DNA from 2 places in the Metabacillus schmidteae genome. Region 2 is predicted to be linked to the other one. Evidence: riboswitches for the same ligand, from Rfam matches in the RefSeq annotation. Region 2 holds a riboswitch; the other holds the start of a gene.

Region 1 (10,566 bases), on a different contig from region 2:
TTAAACCAATTCTCTTATAGTGATTTAATTATTGAATCTCACCTTCAAAATGTACAAACAAAGTTTCATTATTCTTTAACAGGGGCCATTCAGCAATACCAATGTACAATATTGTCTAAAAGTAACGAAAGAGTCGATTTAGAAGTAACAAATTCTCCTATTATTGTTGATAATGAGATTATCGGTGTTTATGGAATAGCAAAGAATATTACTTATTTTAACGAACAAAGAAAGAAGCTAAAGGAAAGTGAGCGGCTCCATCGAAGCCTGATTGAGCACTCTCCTGATGGAGTAATCATTACCCAAGAGCAACGGGTTGTATTTGCGAACAAAAAAGCTTCTGAGTTACTCGGTGGAAATAAGGTTGAGGATGTCTTGGGAAAAGATGTAAGCACTTTTTTAAAAAGATATTCAAGTATGCTTATCAATAATTTTAGCATGGCTGAAAAAGGACTGGCTTCAGAACTACATGAAGTAAAAATAGTCCAGCTTAACAATAAAGAAATAGATGTTGAAATTAAGACCATTCCTACAATATTTCAAGAAGATCATGCAGTTTATTTCATTATTAGAGATATTACTGAGCGTAAATTAGCACACGAAATGATGATTAACTCGGAAAAGTTAACGGTTGCCGGACAACTAGCAGCAGGGATCGCTCATGAAATACGCAACCCGATTACTGCGATAAAAGGATTTATGCAATTGATGGAGAGCGGTAAAAACTATAAACAAGAATTTTTTTCAGTTATCTCTGCTGAAATCAATCGTATGGAAATTATTTTGAGTGAGTTATTAGCTTTAGCTAAGCCTCAATTAGAACGGTATCGACATAGAGACATTCAAAGTATTTTAAAGCATGTTGTTACACTTACAAAAACTCAAGCAATATTACATAATGTTAATTTAAAAACTACGTTTCATCCAGAGCCTGTATTTGTATTATGTGATGAAAATAAACTCAAACAGGTGTTTATAAATTTCATTAAAAATGCAATAGAAGCAATGAAAAATGAGGGGACCATCACACTAATAGTCGAAAAATACGATGATTCCTCTGTTGTGGTAAACATAAAAGATCAAGGGTCAGGAATTCCGAAGAAAATCCTAGATAGAATAGGCGAACCCTTTTTTACAACAAAGGAAAATGGGACAGGTCTCGGGGTTATGGTTAGCCTTGAAATTATGAAACATCATAATGGAGCTGTTACTATTGAAAGTGATTCAAATGGAACAACAGTTTCAATTCAACTCCCTATTTCAAAACCAGAAGATTAAATAGTAAAAAAGAGTGAGGGAAACAATGGAGATTAAGACGAAACGATTAATTATTAAGCCTTGTACAGGAGAATTAATAGAAGAAGATGAAGATATAAAGCCTCATATTCACCACTATCTAGAAGAACTTGAAATAGATCAAGATCTTCTTGGCTGGGGAGTTTGGCTTGTATTCTCACAAACAGATGAAAAAATAGTTGGTGATATAGGTTTCAAAGGAAAGCCTGTTAACGGTATTGTAGAGGTTGGATACGGAATATCCCCTGATGCACAAAACGAAGGGTATGCAACTGAAGCAGTAGAGGCATTAGTTAACTGGGCCTTTCAAACAGGTAAAGTAAATAAAATTATAGCGGAATGCAAAAAAACGAACCATGCCTCCATTCGTGTATTAGAAAAGTTGTTCATGGATATAGTGGAACAAGACGAACATATGGTGTATTGGGAGAAACATATTTTTCATTAATTAAATGACGGCCCTTACTCTGCACAAGTGAGAACCGTCATTTTTTTGAACCTTTACCTTGTTCTTAACAGCTACTTGGCGGTGTATCATGATATTCAGGTGGTGCTGGACGTGGGACGGGTTTTGGAGCATGTGGCTGTGGATGCTGTACATATTCAAAAACACCCTGCCCATCCATGCTTGGTCCACTTGCCCAACGGCCCCGTGCGCTTTCTTCTCCTCTTGATAGATTCATAAATTTATAAGAGAATTCCTGAGCTTCCAAATGAATTGGGAATGTACTTGGTACTGTTCTTCCTTCCTTGGCTTCAAGCTCAGCAATGGCTGCTAACCACTGATTTTGGTGCATCCGATCTCTGGCAATTAAGAATGACAGCATATCCTTAACACCGCGATCATCAGTTGCTTCATATAAACGAACCGCTTGTAATCTTCCTTGTGACTCCGCATTTAAATTCGCTCTAAAGTCAGCCAGTAAATTACCACTTGCAATAATATAGCTTCCCATCCATGGTACACCTGTACTATTAACAGGCAGTGCACCGAGCCCTGATACAATCGCATGCTGTGGATTCATTCCCCCAAGTACAGCTTCGATAACAGGGTTTTTGGCAGCTTCCTCTTGGTCTTTTAAAGGAGCATTATCTAGCAATCTGCCAATCATGACCGAGAGCATTTCAATGTGGGCAAGCTCCTCAGTTCCGATATCTAATAACATGTCTTTATATTTCCCTGGACATCTTGTTGCCCAGCCTTGAAATAAGTATTGTAGGGCAACTGATATTTCCCCAAATTGACCACCTAAAATTTCCTGAAGCTTCTTGGCATAAACAGCATCCGGCCGATCGGGTTTCGCGTTGTATTGAAGCTCCTTGATGTGAAAAAACATGAAGAAACCCTCCTTGTTTGGATTGGTGAACAAGGATATATATATTCTTTGATGAAATGTCCTATTCCTCATTTACTCATCCTTTTACTAAAACAAGCTTCACAAACATACATATTAATGAAGATGGTATAAGGAGGGAAAGTATGAAAACATTTGAACAAGCTGCAGCATTTGAACATCAATTTTGGTTACAGGTGCTCGGTGACCATGCAAGATTTATTCTGGAATCACTGGCAGTAATGGAATCGAAGGATATTGAAAAAGCAAAGCGATATAGAGATGTTTTTGATACCTTACTAAAAAAATCTAGAGAACAATCTAACCTGACAACTTTAACCTTAGAAGCAGAAGAATATGTGAAGGAGTTTCGTGAGTTTAAGCTATCTATTATTAGAAGACATGTTTCAGGGGAAATAAAGATTCATCTTACTCCTACTTTCATCAATCATATGGTAAATGAGCTTGAAGAGTATTTACTCGTTCTTTCATATTTAAAAAGAAAGGAGGCGCCACCGATCTTTCATGAGTTGCACCATCACTTATTATGGCTATTAGATGCGGCAGGTCATGCAGGAGCTATTTCTGATGAATTAGATGCAACAGAAAAAAAGCTTAAACGTAAAAGCGATGAATATGTAAAGGAATTTGAAGAGTTTTATTTAAAAGCAGTTGAATTATCAGGATATTTACGAGCTAATATCGATTCTTTTCCAGCGTTAACAAGAATGAATAAGGAGGTACAACTTGAAATTGAGTTATTTCGAGGGTTTTTAGCTGAAGTGGAAGAAATGGAGCTAAACAAGGAGATGCTTAGTACGTTTTCACCTCTAATGGCAGATCATATGATGAGAGAAGAATGTTATTACTTAATGAAGTTAGCAGAGTCAGCTCAGACTAAAATGCCATCTTGTAATCCGACAAAGCCAAGAATATAAAAAGAGTAGGAAGACAGTTGTAAGCTGTCTTCCTACTAATACTATTAATGAAATTTAAGACGGTAAAAACTTTAACCCAACCGTCGCGGATATGATCATAGCAATAAACAAGACACGTTTCCAATCTGCAGGTTCTTTTAAAAACAGGATACCAAACAGTGCACTGCCAGCTGTTCCAATCCCCGTCCAAACCGCATATGCTGTTCCCATTGAAATGGTTTCTAACGCTAAAGTTAACAACAAAAAACTCGTTCCAAATCCTAAGGCAAGGAATAATCCGTTTAAAAGATTCTTTTTCTCATTAAAACGGGCAATTGCAGCAACACCTGCTACTTCACAGAGTCCTGCTAAAATCAGCATAAACCAATCCATCTTAATTCTCTCCTTTCACAGGCTGGCCATTTTCAGTCGTGACCATTTTTAGACCAACAACACCTGCAATAAGAATCGCACACAATAAAAGTTTCAACCAGTTTACCTCATTCGAAAAAAGGACGAGTTCAACAATGACCGTGCCTGCAGCTCCCAAACCAGTAAATACTGCATATACAGTACTGATTGGAAGTTTCTTTGTTGCAGTAATTAATAAATAAAAACTCACAATAATACATATCACCGTACCAGCCCATTCCAATCCAGTTGATGCATGCTTCAACCCTGTTACCCAACTAACCTCGAAAAATGTCGATATATAAACAAGAAACCAATACTTATTCATTTCGTTTATTCCTCCTTAAAAGCTGAAATGCCTCTCCAAAAAATGTTCCATGAGGCATGAAGTCTCCGTTGAAATCGATCTGTTCCACTATAAAGAAGTTCAATCTGCAATGAATCAATAAGACCAATAAAGGAAATCACTACCTCTTCGAGCGGTACAGTAAAAAATGTTTGTTGCTTCTCTAAATACTGTAGAAAGAGTTGTTCGATATCATCTAAATAGTTGTATACCTTCTGCATCATCAGCTCATGCAAGTGCGAAGGAGGAAGAAACCCATTACGCAATAAAAACTTTGAGGAAGCATGTGTTTCACATCGCTCACTATATTCCGCTAAAAACTGATAGAGCCTATCGTGTATAGGTAATGTGGTTTGAGAGGAAACATAATCTTGTATATAGCGCCTTTCATCCATGATTACATCTTCTAATATACTTAAATACAGTTCATCTTTACCTTTAAAATGGGCATAGATGGATTGCTTTTTTATCCCCACATCATTGGCAATTGTAGCAAGAGATGTGCCATCATAACCATTTTGTGCAAATTGAATCAATGCAGCATGTTTAATGTTTGAAGCAGACATATTATCAACCTTCCTTACGTTCGTCAGTTTATAGTATAATTGCCTTCATTTATAGTGTCAATCCAGAGTTTTCTTGTAGTAAAAAAGTAGGGATAGTTTCAAAATACTGACATTGCTTTTTTCAGTAACCGCTTGTTATCCTATTCAAGAAAGAATAAGAACTATAAAGTATAGGAGCAGCATCATGAAAAAATTCTACCTTAAGTATGTTCTGATAGCTTTCGTCATATGCTCATTTATATTGCCGAAAACCATTAAAGCTGAGACAGAGACAACTGCTAACCTCGAGAAAGAACATCTACACCTTTATAGTGAGGCAGTTATATTGGTTGATGCAGAGTCAGGTCAAATACTATATGAAAAAAATAGTAAAGAAAAACTCCCGCCTGCAAGCATAACGAAAATTGCAACAGCTATTTATGCGATAGAAAAAGGGAATATAAATGATCTTGTGACTGTTAGTGAGAATGCAAGAAATGTGGATGGAACTCGAGTTTACTTAGAAGCAGGTGAAAAGGTTCCATTAAAAAAGTTAATTCAAGGCTTGATCATTAATTCCGGAAATGATGCAGGAGTTGCGATTGCTGAACACCTTAGTGGTTCTGTTGAACAATTTGCGGAAGATTTTAATGAATTTTTACAACAAGAAGTGGGGGTGCAAAATACTCATTTCTCAAATCCGCATGGGCTCTATGAAACAGAGCATTTGACTACAGCAGAGGACATGGCCAAAATCACGCAATATGCGATACAAAATCAAACGTTTAGAGACATTTTTCAAACGAGTGAATTAAAATGGGACGGTGAGACCTGGGATACAACTCTTATCAATCATCATGAAATGGTACGCGACAAGGAGTATGAAGGTATCACAGGTGGAAAAAACGGGTTTGTCCAGGAAGCGGGATTTACACTTGTCACAACGGCTGAACGAGAGAATATAAGTTTGATTGCTGTTACGTTAAACTCGATGTACAGTGAACAGTCCTATGAAGACACCACAGCCTTATTCAATTACGGCTTCGAACACTTTGAAACAGATCAGGTCCTAAGAAATGAAAAATATACTGATGGATTCGAACATTCGTACTTAGTAACAGAAGATACCTCATTTACGAAACGACAAGGAGAAACGATTGAAAAAGATGTAAGTCCATCAGGTGATCTTATTGTTAAGGGTGAGGATCAAAGGATTATAACGGAAGTAGAGCTTGATCAAGTTGAGAATAAAGAGAAAAATGAACAGATGAAAAGTGAGATTGTTACAAATGAAGATGTGGTGAACCAAAAGAGAGAGGAATATCATTTGTCTATCATCGTTCCAATAGCCGTGGTCACCGGACTTTTTGTTTCACTTTTATTTTATTTTCAAATTAGAAAAGTCTAATAACTAACTTTGATTCTTATCTAGATTGATTTATAATGGTAGTTAAAGTCTATCATTCTTATGAAAGAAGTGTGAACACATGAATTTGGGATTCGGAGAAATCTTACTTATTTTGTTTGTTGCGCTGTTATTATTTGGACCAAAAAAATTACCGGAACTGGGAAAAGCAGCAGGTAAAACGCTTAGAGAATTTAAAAATGCTACAAAGGGTCTTATGGATGATGAAGAGCCTGTGAATAAAAAAAATAATCCATAAACGATATATATAAGACACAGCGATATTGCTTGTGTCTTTTTTTATGGAGATAGGATAACAAGGAACCTAGAAAAAGTTCAAAATAAAAAGATTAACTAAGGAAATGATAGTTGAGAGCGATTAAATTAACGAATTTGACCATATATTATCAAAAAATGAATTTTTTCATCCTTTACGATTGAGTGTTGGGGGGAGTAAGATTACATTCGTAAATAATATGAATTAATTAGTTAGTTGACTATTTATTATGATTAATTTGTTTTTAAATAAAAAAGAATAGATGATCAAAGATCGCTTAATCCTATTATTAGGAGCGGGGGACCCATGAAAGTGTCTTAACAGACTTGGGGTGAATCAAACGTCTTTAAAGGTGTTTGTAGGGCTATTCTCTTTTGCCCGAATCCGACAGCTAACTCCGCAAGCGTTAAAGGGATGACCATGTGCTTCTTTTTAAAAGACACAGGGACTCACTACCCTTGTGTCTTTTTTTGTTGTTCAAAAAATGTATGAATGTGTACCTATAAAAGGAAATAAAAGTAACTAACAACATTAAGTATTGAAAGAAGGAATTTTTGTGAAGAAGCAATTTGCTGTATTTGGCTTAGGTCGTTTTGGCGGGAGTCTTGTTAAGGAATTCCATGAGCTTGGAATTGAAGTTCTGGCGATCGATAAAAGTGAGGAAAAAATCCAGCAATATGCTGCATATGCTACACATGCAGTAAGGGCAAATGCAATAGATGAAACAATCTTAAAGCAGCTGGGGGTTCGAAATGTCGATCATGCATTCGTTTCGTTTGGTGACGATATTGAAGCGAGCATCTTAACATCTCTCATTCTAAAAGAATTAGGCATTCCACAAGTATGGGCGAAAGCACAAAATGACTACCATCAAAAAGTGTTAGATAAAATTGGTGTGAACCGTGTTATTCACCCTGAGCGAGATATGGCAAAGCGCATCGCCCATCATATAATATCCGAAAAAATGATTGATTATATTGAGCTATCCAGAGAGTACAGTCTTGTGGAAGTTGTTGCAACAAAGAAGCTATGTAACAAGACAATTTGTGATTTAGATATACCTTCTAAATACGGCTGCAATATTGTCGGCATTCAAAGAGGTGAAGAGATTTGTGTATCACCATCGGAAAATGAACGAATTTCTATTGGAGATGTATTACTAATTATTGGTAAAAATAAAGATATTATAGATTTTGAAGAATTCGGTATGTAAAATGAAAAAATTCATTAAGTTGAATCCGTCGCAATTATTGGTTATTGTGTTCGTTGTGTCGATAACAGTTGGAACATGTATTTTAAAGCTACCTTTTTCTACTTATGAAGGAATTAAATGGATAGATGCTATCTTTATTAGCACCTCAGCGATGACGGTAACAGGACTTGCCACAGTTGATCCTGCTACTACCTTTACAACCTTTGGACAATTTATTATTGCAGTACTTATTCAAATTGGCGGTCTTGGGATCATGTCATTTGCGGTTTTAATTTATATTATGATAGGCAAGAAGATTGGACTTAAAGAAAGATTGCTTATGCAACATGCTTTAAATCAAACATCGGTTGGTGGAATTATTAAGCTTGTGAAATACCTATTTGTTTTTTCCATTACGATCGAGCTGATTGCGATGATTTTCCTTGCAATTCGATGGATACCACAATTCGGATGGGCTCAAGGATTGTTTTTTAGCTTTTTTCATTCGATCTCCGCATTTAATAATGCAGGGTTTGCACTTTGGTCAGATAATCTTATCCAATATGTAGGCGATCCTCTGGTGAATATTGTGATTTCTATTTTGTTTATCATTGGTGGAATTGGATTTACCGTTTTAGTTGATGTGTGGAAAAAGAGAAAGTTTAAAAAACTATCTCTTCATACAAAGTTAATGATTATTGGTACTTTTATTATAAATACTGTGGCTATGCTATTTATCTTTTGTTTGGAATATAGTAACCCAAATACAATTGGTGATCTTACATTAGGGGATAAGCTCTGGGCCTCTTATTTCCAAGCTGTTTCACCAAGAACAGCCGGATTTAATACGATTGATATTGGAAGTATGGATGAAACTACATTGTTTTTTATGATTATCCTTATGTTTATCGGAGCAGGAAGTGGATCTACCGGCGGGGGGATTAAATTAACAACTGCCTTAATTATTGGACTCGCAACAATCAGCTTTTTAAGAGGGAAAACTAATATTGTTATATTAAGAAGAACAATTAACTCAGTTTTTCTTCTTAAAGCACTCGCGATCTCAATGATCAGTATTGTATTTGTCATTATTGGTATCTTTCTTTTAAATATAACAGAAAAAGATGCTTCATTTATTGATATTATGTTTGAAGTGGTATCTGCTTTTGGTACTGTTGGTCTGTCTGCAGGACTAACTGGAACACTAACATCTGTTGGAAAACAGCTTATTATTTTTATTATGATCTTAGGAAAACTTGGTCCATTGACCTTGATGTTTTCTTTAGCAACACCTTCAAAAGAGAAAATTCGCTATCCGGAAGAAGATATTTTAACTGGATAAATCTAATAGGGCTTCCTTCAAATAGGGAGCCCTTTTTTATAGGATAAAAAGTATTAAATTTTGTACTTAGTGTTGGTGTCTAGCTCGAGCCGATAGGCGGGCGCCTTACGCTTTTCTTAGATATTAGCTAAGAACAAAGAAGCCAAAAGTCCTAAAGAAGCAATAAATCCTACTACTGCACCGCCTTCTTCAAATGCTTCCGGCATCATGGTCGAGGATACCATAGCAAAAATTCCGCCAGCTGCAAAAGCAGAAATGATTGAAACGATATGTACAGGTGCATTCTGAAGTACAACATAACCTAATAACGAGCTAATTGATGAAAGTGCTACAACAATTAGCCACATCAGCAATATTTTCTTTCGTTTATACCCGTCTTGTTTTAATCCAACAGTACTGGAAAGACCCTCAGGAAAATTACTAATTAAAACAGCAATAACCATTAAGTAGCTAACCGTTCCTTGTTCTAGTAAACTCACTCCAATAATGATCGACTCAGGAACAGCGTCAATGATTGTTCCAATAAAGATTGATAAACCGGAATGATTTTCAGAGCTTTTTTTTGAGCGCTTTCGCTCACTTCCACCTTTTTTTGAAATAATGGCTTCAGAAAAGGTGAAAACTAAAGCTCCTGAAAGAAATCCAAGGGATGTTGCCCATAAACCGCCTTCATTAACTGCTTCTGCAAGTAATTCAAATGCGGCAGCTCCTATTAAAACACCGGTTCCAAATGACATGATTAGTCCTGTTATCTTCTTAGGAAGATTTGTGAAAATCCCTACCAACGCTCCTAAGAGGATAGGTGATCCGGCAAAAGCTCCCCAAAACGCTGCCTGAAGCAAGATAGCTCATCTCCTGTAAATAGTTATATTGCTATTTTTCCCTTAATTAGTGAGATAAAACGGAAAAGTTGATAGGTAAAAAGTTGGAGTGGAAAAATAATAAGGCGGCCAACAGTGTTGGCCGCCAGTATCTTATTCAGAACCTAATTTGTTTTCGATATCATCTAATAGTAAGTTAGCTGCAATTACGCCACCGGCGGTATTCCAGATCGCATCATCAACTTTATATGCTTTATTAGCTTTTACTACCTCCAGGTTTTTCCAGAGAGGATCGTTTGTCCAATCTTCTTCAGTTTTAGTTGCTTCTGTATCACCCGGTGGTGCGTATGTGAAGTAAAATAAAATATCAGCATCTAATTGCGGAATGATTTCTTTTCCAACTTCACGTACGAATAAATCATCCGGGTTATCTTTAAATAACTCTTGAACGGAATTGGAATGTTTTAACCCCAGCTTGTCAAAAATGACACCAGAGAATGTATCAGTATAATAAACTCTTGTCAAACCTGCCATAAAACGTACAACAGAAACTTCCTGATTAGCTTTATCGCCAAGTGAATCCTTCAATGATGTAATACGTGATTCAAAATCAGCAATGACCTTTTTGCCCTCTTCTTCACGATTTAATGCTTTTGCATATAAATTAAAGTTTTCCTGCC
Region 2 (10,566 bases):
AGTGGAGCAACGGATTATGTGTATATTAGTAATGATGGAGAAAAATATAAAACCAACACAGATTTTGAAGTGGAAATATACGAAAATGAAAAGTATAAAATCAGTTATCTCCCAAGGACCAAATACATAGTTGGAGTTAGCCATATAAACAATTGAGATAAAGCAATGGAACAAAATAAAATGAATGGATTGAGGTGGAATTTTGAATTGTTGTTGTGAAAGTGGAGAAACAAATGATTTGAAAATTGAAGGAGATGTTGGTGCAGATCCAATTTGGTGTAATAAATGCGGCTGTAATATTGATATGGAAGACCTGCCTGTTTCAGTTGAATTGGCTGATGAATTGTCAGAATGGGCATTAAAATATGGAGAATGGATTGATTGGGACAAAGATAGATTGAGAAATAAGGGCATTGAAATAGAGGAGGAATTTAATAAATTAGGAGTTGTGTTAGCAGAAAGAGTAAAACAAGAGATAGGAAATAATTATAAAATTAAATTTTTTCCTTCCACAAGTGCAAGATTGTATACACGAAAATATAAATAGATAAACTCTGATACCGGGGAGAGTTGTATGTGAATAGAGAAATATATTTCAACTCAAAAAATTATACAGGAGATCACCTTCATGTTGGCAATTGGAACGACGAATCTAAGCCTTTAATCGAAGGGATTGCTTGGGTAAGGCAGGATGGTTCAATGGATTTGTTTTTTAATGAGTTTGAAACAGATCATGAAATCCATGAATTATTTCATAATCACGGTTATTATTATGAAACGTTTAAAGGAGGATACATTTGCACAGTCAATACGGATGAAGAAGCGTATGAGACCTTCCAAAAGTGGGTTGAGGGAGTATTGTATTCTTATCGGATGATAGATAAACCTTCGAGTGAGGAAGTAGAATGAAACAATTGAAGGTGAAGAAGTGGCTATTAGAAGTTGATGTTGATAAGACAAAGGAATTTTATCATAAAGACAATGAATTGTGCGGTTGTTTATCCTGCAAAAATTATATGGAGGCATCTAAACACTTATCTTCTCCAGTTTTAGAGGTTTTTTCCATGTTAGGAATTACTTCTTCTAAACCGAGCCATTTATCAGAATATGGTGAAATGGAAGACAGGTTACATTTATATATTGGCAGTTACCATATCGTAGGTAAATTAGTAGAAGGAGAATATTGTACGGATTCGGAATGGGTTGAAACAAATACAGCCAGAATTCAAAATTTCACATTTGGGTTCAATAAGGAGTTAATGTTTGTACCTGACGAGTTACGAGGTCCGATCCTGCAATTAGATTTTGAAGCTCGCATACCGTGGTTATTACATGAAAAGCCAATGGATTAGGAAAGTGTTCTCTTTAAGATAGGTTAGAAGTATATGAGGTTATTTCTGTTTAAATATGGTAAAATTATTTTGAAACCCTAACGACTAATAAAGGGGACTACCCTCTTTATTTGGAAACAGGAAGGCAGAGATTAGAAGGTATTCTCGGTCTTTTTGAAGGGGTTTATTTTTTTATATAGGAGGAGTTTTACAATGAATAATTTATTGAAAACATGCAAGAGGCAAAATCCAAGTTTGGGGGTTATATACTATGAACCATAACAATCCTCAACACAAAGAGAACTTAGTAAAGCAGATGGTTTATATTGATGAAAACATAAAGAAGCTTACAAGACTTTACATCGCTCACACTCCTGTTCAGGAGCAATTAAAAGACTTTTTTAATCTATATCTGCTGGAATTGGAAGAGTTGCTAAATACTGATCCGAAAAACAGCGTAATACCCTTCCTGCCGAAGGTATATATCGGCACAAGGGTTACCGTATTGTTCGATGAGGAAAACGATACAGAGGATTTTGTGATCTGCTTCCCTGAGCAGTCAGATCCTGATTCTGGTTGTATTTCGTTTTTATCTCCGGTAGGGAGGCAGCTCTTACTCAAGGAAATTGGCGAAAAAATCATGCTCAAAGTACCAACAGGTGAACTTCCGGTAAGAATCAAAGAACTATCATATGTTGGACATCTTTTAAGTGGACAAAAAAATTCAAAAGAGGCCTGACTATAGTATGTAGTTATTAGTACTTTTAAAAAACAAAAGTGGTATATCATTAGTCCTGTTTTTCCCATTGTGTGTCCATAACTGGGTGACATTTATAGGAAAAGCGGGACTTTTTTAAACTACAGGAAAAGCTTGATATTATAAAAGCTCAAAATTATGTGGTAGCGTGTGTTACGTTAATACTACAGGGGAAATTTCCTACTAGGAATAAAGGAGAATTTTATGATGAACTTTATTCGAAAACCTTATAAAGTGGCATTGTTTTCTTTAATCGCAACGGTTGGTGTAACTGTTTTGCTTCTGTTTGTTTTAAGCTTATCCGGAGTAGATACTAAGATTATCCATATTATAGGAAAAGTAACGATTGCTATTTCTTTACCCTTTTTAATTTTAAATCCTTTACTAGGCTTTATTTATTCATTTTTCATCAAAGGAAAAATCAAAATTCTGTATATCCTTCTCCGTTTTGCTTGTGTATGTTCAATATCAGTTTTTGCGTTTATAACTTTTATGTTTCGGTATTTTGTTCCTTTTGCTCCTTAGAACTCGATGGATAATGAAGAGAGGAGGAGTTTTATGTGAATATCAATGCAGATTCTCTTTTACCTTTTATTTTGATGTGGGGAATACCAGCTTTTATGGTTGTTAGAGCATTTCAGAAGCTGAGTAAGGATGGGCGGAACAAGAAACCTTTTGCTACTAATGCTTGCTAGTTTGAATGTTAAGAGGGTTTAACTAACAAGAAGCATCTGATAAAATAAATAAACTACAATAATATATCAAGAAATTCACATACCTTTAATTCGCTGAATCTATTGTGAGCGGGGGAAACATATTTGATAGGTGGCAAATAGGCCTATCTTGGGGTGAGTCTTACATAGTAAGAAGGGATACTCTCAATTCCTAATCCGACAGCTAACCTCGTAAGCGTTATTTTATTTTTCGAGAGAAGGTCAAAGGTTTCGCCCAAAGACCATTCTGTTTGTTATGGTCTTTTTTTGTCTTTATGTAAATAAAGAGGCGATTTGACAAGGGAGTACAGATATAAGGTATGCAATGTTTTGAGGGAAAAGAATTGTAGGAATTTTAGGCATATAGAAGGGATAAGTTAGAAATGCTTAGTAAATCTAAGATAAAATTAAAAATTGAAAATTTGTCACCATCTCAATTGATCGTTTGCTTTTATTTGATTGCAGTGGTGATATCAGTAGCCTTACTGAGTTTACCAATCGCCTTAAAACCAGGAGTAGAATGGTCCTTTATTGATGTTGTTTTTACTGCAGTTAGTGCCATTAGTGTTACAGGCTTAGCGGTTGTATCAACGCCAGATACGTTCAGCATACCCGGCATTATTATTCTTATGTTTATCTTGCAATTTGGTGGAATTGGAATCATGACATTAGGTACCTTTTTTTGGTTACTGTTCGGGAAAAAAATTGGTTTAAAAGAGAGGCAGCTCATAAAAACTGATCAAAATCAATCAAATCTTGCAGGTTTAGTACTATTGATGAAAAATATATTAGTCATTATTATTGTCATCGAGATCATTGGAGGAGCAATATTAGGTACTTATTTTTTGAACTATTATTCTACATGGCAAGAGGCTTATTTACAGGGGTTTTTTGCGTCAGTTAGTGCAACTACTAATGCAGGATTTGATATTACAGGACAATCACTCATTCCCTATGCAAACGACTATTTCGTTCAAATGATAAATATTATTCTATTAACACTAGGGGCGATTGGTTTTCCGGTTCTTATTGAAGTGAAGGAGTTAATTAAAAAGAAAAAGCCTTACAGAACTTCCAATTTTTCATTATATACAAGATTAACAACGAGTACTTTTTTCTTATTAATGCTTTTTGGAACAATAGCTATTTTAGTATTTGATGCACATCACTTTTTCAAAGACAAAACCTGGCATGAATCATTCTTCTATGCTTTTTTTCAGTCTGCCACGACAAGAAATGGCGGCTTGGCTACAATGGATGTAAGTCAATTTTCTGAACCGACACTTCTGATCCTTTCTTTGTTAATGTTTGTTGGGGCTTCGCCTAGTTCAGTCGGTGGTGGAGTTCGAACCACTACTTTTGCAATCAATTTATTATATATTTTCAATTTAGCTAGGGGAAATAAAGCGGTAAAGGTATTTAAACGGGAGATCCATCAAGATGACATTCTTAAATCGATGGCCATAATGAATACAGCCATATCTATATGTTTTATTTCAGTCATCCTCTTGAAGGTTACTGAACCTTTTACAACGATGGAGCTTATATTTGAAGTAACTTCTGCGTTCGGAACTACAGGATTATCGATGGGGATAACACCTGAGTTAAGTGCAATTGGAAAAATTATCATAATTTTATTAATGTTTATAGGCCGTATTGGTATTCTATCTTTTATTTTCATCATTTCAAAAAATGGACATGAGCCAAATTATCACTATCCTAAAGAAAGAGTGATCATTGGATAATCTCTTTGGTAGACCGTTAAGCTTCGCTTGTAAAGAGTAATGAGTTGCCATATCTTAAGAGTCTTTTTCTAAAGTTGTTCTTTTTTACTAGATTGCTTGAATACTATGTAGAATAATAGGAGTGCTAATAGTACCTTGACGGACAAGTGGGGGATGAACAATGAGAAGTGAATCCGAAATGATGAAGATGTTAATTGAATTTGCAAGAAATGATGAGAGAATTCGATTGGTCACTCTAGAAGGGTCACGGACCAATAAAAACATTCCCCGTGATTCATTTCAGGATTATGATATATCCTATTTTGTAACAGATATGAACTCGTTTAAAAAAGATGATGGATGGCTTGATCTATTTGGAAAACAGATCATGATGCAAAAGCCGGAAGATATGGAGCTTTTTCCTCCAGAACTGGGGAATTGGTTTTCCTATCTAATCCTTTTTGAAGATGGGAATAAAGTGGACTTAACGCTTATTCCGTTAAAAGAAGTGGAAGATTATTTATCAGGTAGCGATGGTCTGGTAGAAGTTCTTCTTGATAAAGACTCCATGATTAAAAATGATGTGATTCCTAGTGACCGCAACTATTGGATAAAAGAGCCAACGGCTAGGGAATTTGATGATTGCTGTAATGAATTTTGGATGGTCTCAACATATGTTGTAAAAGGATTAGCCAGAGGAGAAATTCTATTTGCCATTGATCATTTACATGAAATTGCAAGACCAAATTTATTGAGGATGATGTCATGGAAAATCGGGATTGAACAAGGATTCAACTTTAGCTTGGGGAAAAACTATAAATTTATTGATCATTATCTTCCCCAAGATGATTGGAAAGCATTGCTTTCAACTTATCGTCAGGATAACATCGAAAACATGTGGAAGGCATTATTCACCAGCTATGATTTGTTTAGAAAATACTCCAAAGATGTTGCTGAAACTCTCAAGTTTACCTATCCGGATTATGACGACGCCATTACAAAATATACACTGGGACATAGGGACAGGAACCTTGGTCCAATAGATCTCGGGTCATGATGTTAAGGTAATGAGTTTTGGCTAGACAGTGTATATAAAGGGTGGGACAAGAAACCTGTCCCTACTTACTAGCTAATTTTTCCCGGTCTTCAGCTAATGGCGGCTCTTCCAGCCAACCGTGTTTTATTAGTAGTTCTGCTCCATCTTCTGCGTATAACCCTACTTCTGCCATAAGGCGTGCGTATTCCAAAGTTAAGTCTCTTCTTTGTGAGACAGATATAGCAGCTCCGTAATAACCGATTGCGGCTGATATTAGAATGACGATATGATTGAGCATTAATTTATCGGAGAAGGGGGAAACGGTTGATTTTGTTACTTCTGATACCCATGAAGCAGGTGAGGCCAAACCAGCATTCGTTAAAATTTGACTGAGAATATTAAATTGTTTTTCACAAAGTTTTTTTCCTCTTTTAAAATATTTCTTTACATCTTCATTTTGACAAACTTGTCCAAATCCAACCTCTAACACGACCTTCACGATAATCTTCACCATATTGAAACTAATTCCACTAATTTCAACTGTGCTTAAAGGTCTTTTTTTCCCAAATCATCCTGTTAAATAGCTTTGGTTATTAACAACATCTACTTCAGTAGGAGTATTGATTCTCGGCGGTTTACTGTATAGCCCTTTATTCAACATCACATTTGCAGTTCGTTCATATAATTCCATTGCTTCCTTATTACATTGAATAAAGTATTTGATTTGGTCTGTACGGGAAGAAGTGGACACTGCCCCAGCGTACCCTGTTAAACCAAGTAATGTCATAACATGCAAATAACTCAACATAAATGTATCTGTAAATAAGGAAGGGGCGTTCATATTTACATCTTCTTGTACTGAATATCCTTTTGGAATAGGGGGATTTTCTTTCTTAAACGTTTCTGTAAGTGTGATTATATGCGATTCGGCAAGGGCTGAGGGCAAATTCAAAAACTCCTTTGACATCTTCATCTTTTGCTTTTTCAATTGAATGAGTAAGAGAACATATTGATAAAGAATCATTTATATATTGAGTCCATAGATTTGCAATTTCTGATGAAGTCATTTCAACATTATGGTTAAAAGTGTCCATAAAAATAACCTCCATTGATCATCTAATCTTATGTATACGTTCTAATTATTTCTATAGTATTGTTCAATGTCGCATTTTTATTATAAAGAATGCCCTTCATTTTTATTGAAAATATTTAAATATGATAAAAAGACGCCATTAAGACGTCTTAACCTTTGAATTTTATGTTCTTGGTGTAATGAAATAAATAATATTCGGAAATCTAATATGATAATTTGAATCACCGATTGTTAATTGCAGGTGGTCGAGGGCTACTCCTGTAACGACTCCCTCTAATTGTTGGCCATGAATCGTTACAACCTTAATCTTCTTTCCCGCTTGCATCAGTAAATGCTCCATAAAAACTGGTTCAGTAGGAACATTATAAGTGGGGGATAGCTGTTTCATCATCACTGGAAAATTACTCGAATAGACATATTTACCAGGCGGTAAGATTGAATTCTGGTTTCTATACGGATAACTTAGCATCACATGTTCACTCCTTTATTTAGTGTAACTTATGAACAAAATGACCTAAGTGTCACTAGGGACAGGAACCTTGTCCCAAGGGGACCTCTTGATATGAGATAAGGTTAGTAAATTTAATTTAAATGATGGGACAAGGAACTGTCCCTCATTCCCTAGTAGAAACATAATGATAAAAAAGCCCAGTAACTGTCTGAATTAGTAAAAAAATGGGGAAGGAGTAGGCTAGCTGATAATGATTTTGGAATTTAACGATATTTAAGATGGTAAACAGCCATTGTGCAAAAAGGCCCAGCCCAGCCCAAGCTATGACATAAAAAGCGAAGCTATATTTATTTATTTTCAGTACTTTATAGAAATACATAAAAGCATATCCAAATGGAGCATAAAGAGTATAATAAACAACATCAAAAACTTCATAAACGTTGACATCATTTAATTTATAAAAGTCCGATAAACCGCCACCAATTGTAAAGTCAAAAGTCATACCTATTGTCATTCCCCAAAACAGACTCATGACTGTCAATTCCCGGCTAAGTTTTTTGGGTGTTAGGAAGACAAATAAATAGGCAGCAACGATAAAAATAATAAGAGAGATTTCATTCAAATCAAAATTGGTGACCCCCTTCATTTTGTTTGCACCTCCGTCTTAATTACAAAGGAATGATACCATTTATGTATCAAATAACAGGCTATATGTAGTAAAACAAAAAATAGATAATCATACATAACATTCCAATTTTCACTCGTAATGATATTCAGTGTAAGTGAAAGGAAGGTAAGGAGCAGTAATAGTAAAGATGAAACAAGTATATGTATGAACATTTTCTTAACAGACATGGAAAAAGAACTGAGATTAAGACAGTATAAAACAATGATAGGAATGATGATACTCCGATTCATTAAGTAAGCTGTATAGCTCATTGGATGTTCAGAGTACTTGAGAAACTGGAATTCGTCAAAAATAAACCAGCTCCAATTCATATTTACGATCATTAAAAATAAAAAAAGGATCGTATTCTCCACAATCGAGTATGTTTTCTTCTTTATAAAAAATAAAATGATACAAAGCCAGCTAATAAAAAAGTAAACTGCAAATGCCATTTTGTTTACCCCCATAGGTCATTTTTGTATATAATTCCCAATGAGGGATCTCATTATGCCTTGATGATTCATGCTGAAACCTTAAAAAATGAAATGGGAGGCGAGGAAATGGATACGAGAATAAAAGAATTAATAGACCTTACAGAGAAGAAATTTGGTTTAGAAAACTACTACTTACATTCACACGATATATTTCGAAGGGGAGATTTCTTCAACAACACAATTTACACATTATGCATGGAGTGGTTTCCAAATCATGAAACTGTTGAAAAAGATGGCTCCAATCCAGACGGTACAGCGGTTATTGAAATTGATATACATAGTCATAAATTTACGAGTGCTATCTTTGTCAAGGGAAAGACATATGCACATAATGGAGTAGCGTTTGCAAATTCCACTAAAAATGAAATCATAAAATGGATTGAACAGGAAACAGACCTGGTTTATGAAAAGCAATTCAAACTGCGAAAGGAAGAAGAGAGAGAGCTTCATTTTATGGAATGTATTGATGGAGTAGCTGTATCTCCCTCAGGGTATATTGAGCTTCGTTATAATGAAGAAGGGAAGCTGACATATTTCTCAAACCACGGTCAATATCCTTCTAAAGAAATGGTAATAGAGGAAGACTATTCTCTGACCTTTGAAAAGGTCAAGCACCTAGCAAAGGAACAAGTAAAGCTGCTTGAATATCCTTCTCATGAGGAGAAACGATTATTTCCTATTTTTGCAGTAGAAGAGATTTATATTCGCAATGATCAAACCTATACCATTCCATTTGAATTCTTTGCTGATGTAAACTCCTATAAGAAAATAGAACAACCGATTCACTGGGATGAACCACTTAAACAAACGTTTGATCGAAAAGAACTGAATCTGACTGAAGAGGTAACGGTAGAACAAGCATATGCATCTGAGCCATCTCCTGATTCTTTTCCGATAACAAACGAAGAACAAGAGAAATGTATCGAAGCTGTTAGAGACTTATTACGTCAGAAATACCCGAATGAAACGGGTAAATGGATCCTAAAAACACTCCACCGTGAAAAAGGGTACATCCACGCTGCATTAAGAGCAAATAAACAAGATAAGCGTGTGTTTCAAAGGAAGTTAATGGTGATGATTGATGCTGAGCACCTTCACGCTGTTAATTATATGGATAACCTATTCATGCTTGAGATGTTCAACGAATTTCAAGAACCAGAAAAAATCATGATAGAAAAAGAAGAAGCCTTTGATAAATTAAAAGATTTGTTCATGTTAAAACCTTATCATGTTTATGATTTTGATAAAAAACAGTATGTTTTATGTGGGAAAGTAGACTGTGATTACGGTGTAAACGCTGCAACAGGAGAAGTGATAGCGTTAAATGATTTGTGATAGTTTCTATGGATAAAACCGGAGTTATCTGAACTGAATCAGTTACACTTCGGTTTTTATATTTAGTCTGCAGCTTCATACCATTAATTGACTCACTTCCATATACAAGAAAGGATGTGAGTTATGAAGTTAACTTTCATGATGAAGAAGTAAATATTCATCATCCACATGTCCTTGTAAAAAATAAGTAAGTTACCTTCCCAAAGAGTGAGTAGCAAGATTCCCAAACGCCCATAGGATGTATGATATAAGATCATCATGAAAAGGGGCGGTGTACATGTATGTATATAGAACGAATCAGAATGTTGTGGCATATAGAGTAGGTGATGTAACTGGTGACAAGGTGCCGGATCATGTCTTTTTAACAGGAACAAAGACACCTGATAGTCCGTTTATTCAACAAATCACTCTTCATGTTCAAGATGGGGGATCAGGTAAAGTAACAAGTGTTCCGCTGCCTAAAGATGCAAATGCAGGGTACAATCCTACCTTATTTTTAGGTGATTTTACCGGAAATGGTGTTGCCGATATTTTCATTAGCATAGCTACAGGTGGAAGTGGAGGTATTATGTATCATTATCTTTATTCCTTTTTAAATAACAAGGCAAACATCCTCTTTGATGCCAACAAATATAATGAAGAATATAAATACGAAGTTACGTATCAGGATTATTACAAAGTTAAGGTGGTCAGCCAGAAAAATAACCAAACATATTTGATCGATATCTCGATGAGAGATCCTGAATATCTAAATGAAATATATGATGCTAACGGAAAGTTGAAAAATGCCATTACAGGTTTTGTAAACCCGTTAAGTGGCTTATATCCGGTAGATTTTGATTATAATTCTGTATATGAATTACTCGCTTATCAAAAAATTGCCGGAAGATATAATGCAGATTCTTTAGGGTATGTATTGAATACATTAGGATGGAAAAACAACATGTTTCGGTTGCAAAATCAGC

Evidence for each region. Region 2 has a riboswitch for cyclic di-AMP ahead of HWV59_RS03940 (TrkH family potassium uptake protein). Riboswitches for the same ligand answer to the same signal wherever they lie in the genome.
Region 1: it holds a riboswitch for cyclic di-AMP, as region 2 does, so the genes downstream of both, HWV59_RS23920 (potassium channel family protein) here and HWV59_RS03940 (TrkH family potassium uptake protein) in region 2, are expected to answer to the same signal.

Annotation. Positions count from the first base shown of each region.
Region 1 is NZ_CAESCH010000002.1:642,771-653,336, forward strand. It holds gene HWV59_RS23875 (PAS domain S-box protein) at 1-1,278, shown strand, start outside; gene HWV59_RS23880 (GNAT family N-acetyltransferase) at 1,304-1,744, shown strand; gene HWV59_RS23885 (manganese catalase family protein) at 1,809-2,633, opposite strand; gene HWV59_RS23890 (DUF2935 domain-containing protein) at 2,777-3,568, shown strand; gene HWV59_RS23895 (DMT family transporter) at 3,623-3,940, opposite strand; gene HWV59_RS23900 (DMT family transporter) at 3,942-4,286, opposite strand; gene HWV59_RS23905 (TetR/AcrR family transcriptional regulator) at 4,292-4,870, opposite strand; gene HWV59_RS23910 (D-alanyl-D-alanine carboxypeptidase family protein) at 5,055-6,257, shown strand; gene tatA (twin-arginine translocase TatA/TatE family subunit) at 6,337-6,513, shown strand; cyclic di-AMP (ydaO/yuaA leader) riboswitch at 6,796-6,952, shown strand; gene HWV59_RS23920 (potassium channel family protein) at 7,088-7,744, shown strand; gene HWV59_RS23925 (TrkH family potassium uptake protein) at 7,746-9,065, shown strand; gene HWV59_RS23930 (ZIP family metal transporter) at 9,182-9,907, opposite strand; gene HWV59_RS23935 (ABC transporter substrate-binding protein) at 10,040-10,566, opposite strand, start outside.
Region 2 is NZ_CAESCH010000001.1:813,775-824,340, forward strand. It holds gene HWV59_RS03910 (hypothetical protein) at 1-130, shown strand, start outside; gene HWV59_RS03915 (hypothetical protein) at 239-547, shown strand; gene HWV59_RS03920 (hypothetical protein) at 577-909, shown strand; gene HWV59_RS03925 (hypothetical protein) at 906-1,352, shown strand; gene HWV59_RS03930 (GreA/GreB family elongation factor) at 1,603-2,070, shown strand; gene HWV59_RS03935 (hypothetical protein) at 2,296-2,613, shown strand; cyclic di-AMP (ydaO/yuaA leader) riboswitch at 2,865-3,015, shown strand; gene HWV59_RS03940 (TrkH family potassium uptake protein) at 3,185-4,546, shown strand; gene ant(6) (aminoglycoside 6-adenylyltransferase) at 4,707-5,582, shown strand; gene HWV59_RS26960 (DUF3231 family protein) at 5,644-6,075, opposite strand; gene HWV59_RS26965 (DUF3231 family protein) at 6,130-6,534, opposite strand; gene HWV59_RS26970 (DUF3231 family protein) at 6,455-6,655, opposite strand; gene HWV59_RS03955 (DUF2642 domain-containing protein) at 6,818-7,123, opposite strand; gene HWV59_RS03960 (hypothetical protein) at 7,269-7,751, opposite strand; gene HWV59_RS03965 (hypothetical protein) at 7,748-8,224, opposite strand; gene HWV59_RS03970 (hypothetical protein) at 8,333-9,601, shown strand; gene HWV59_RS03975 (VCBS repeat-containing protein) at 9,879-10,566, shown strand, end outside.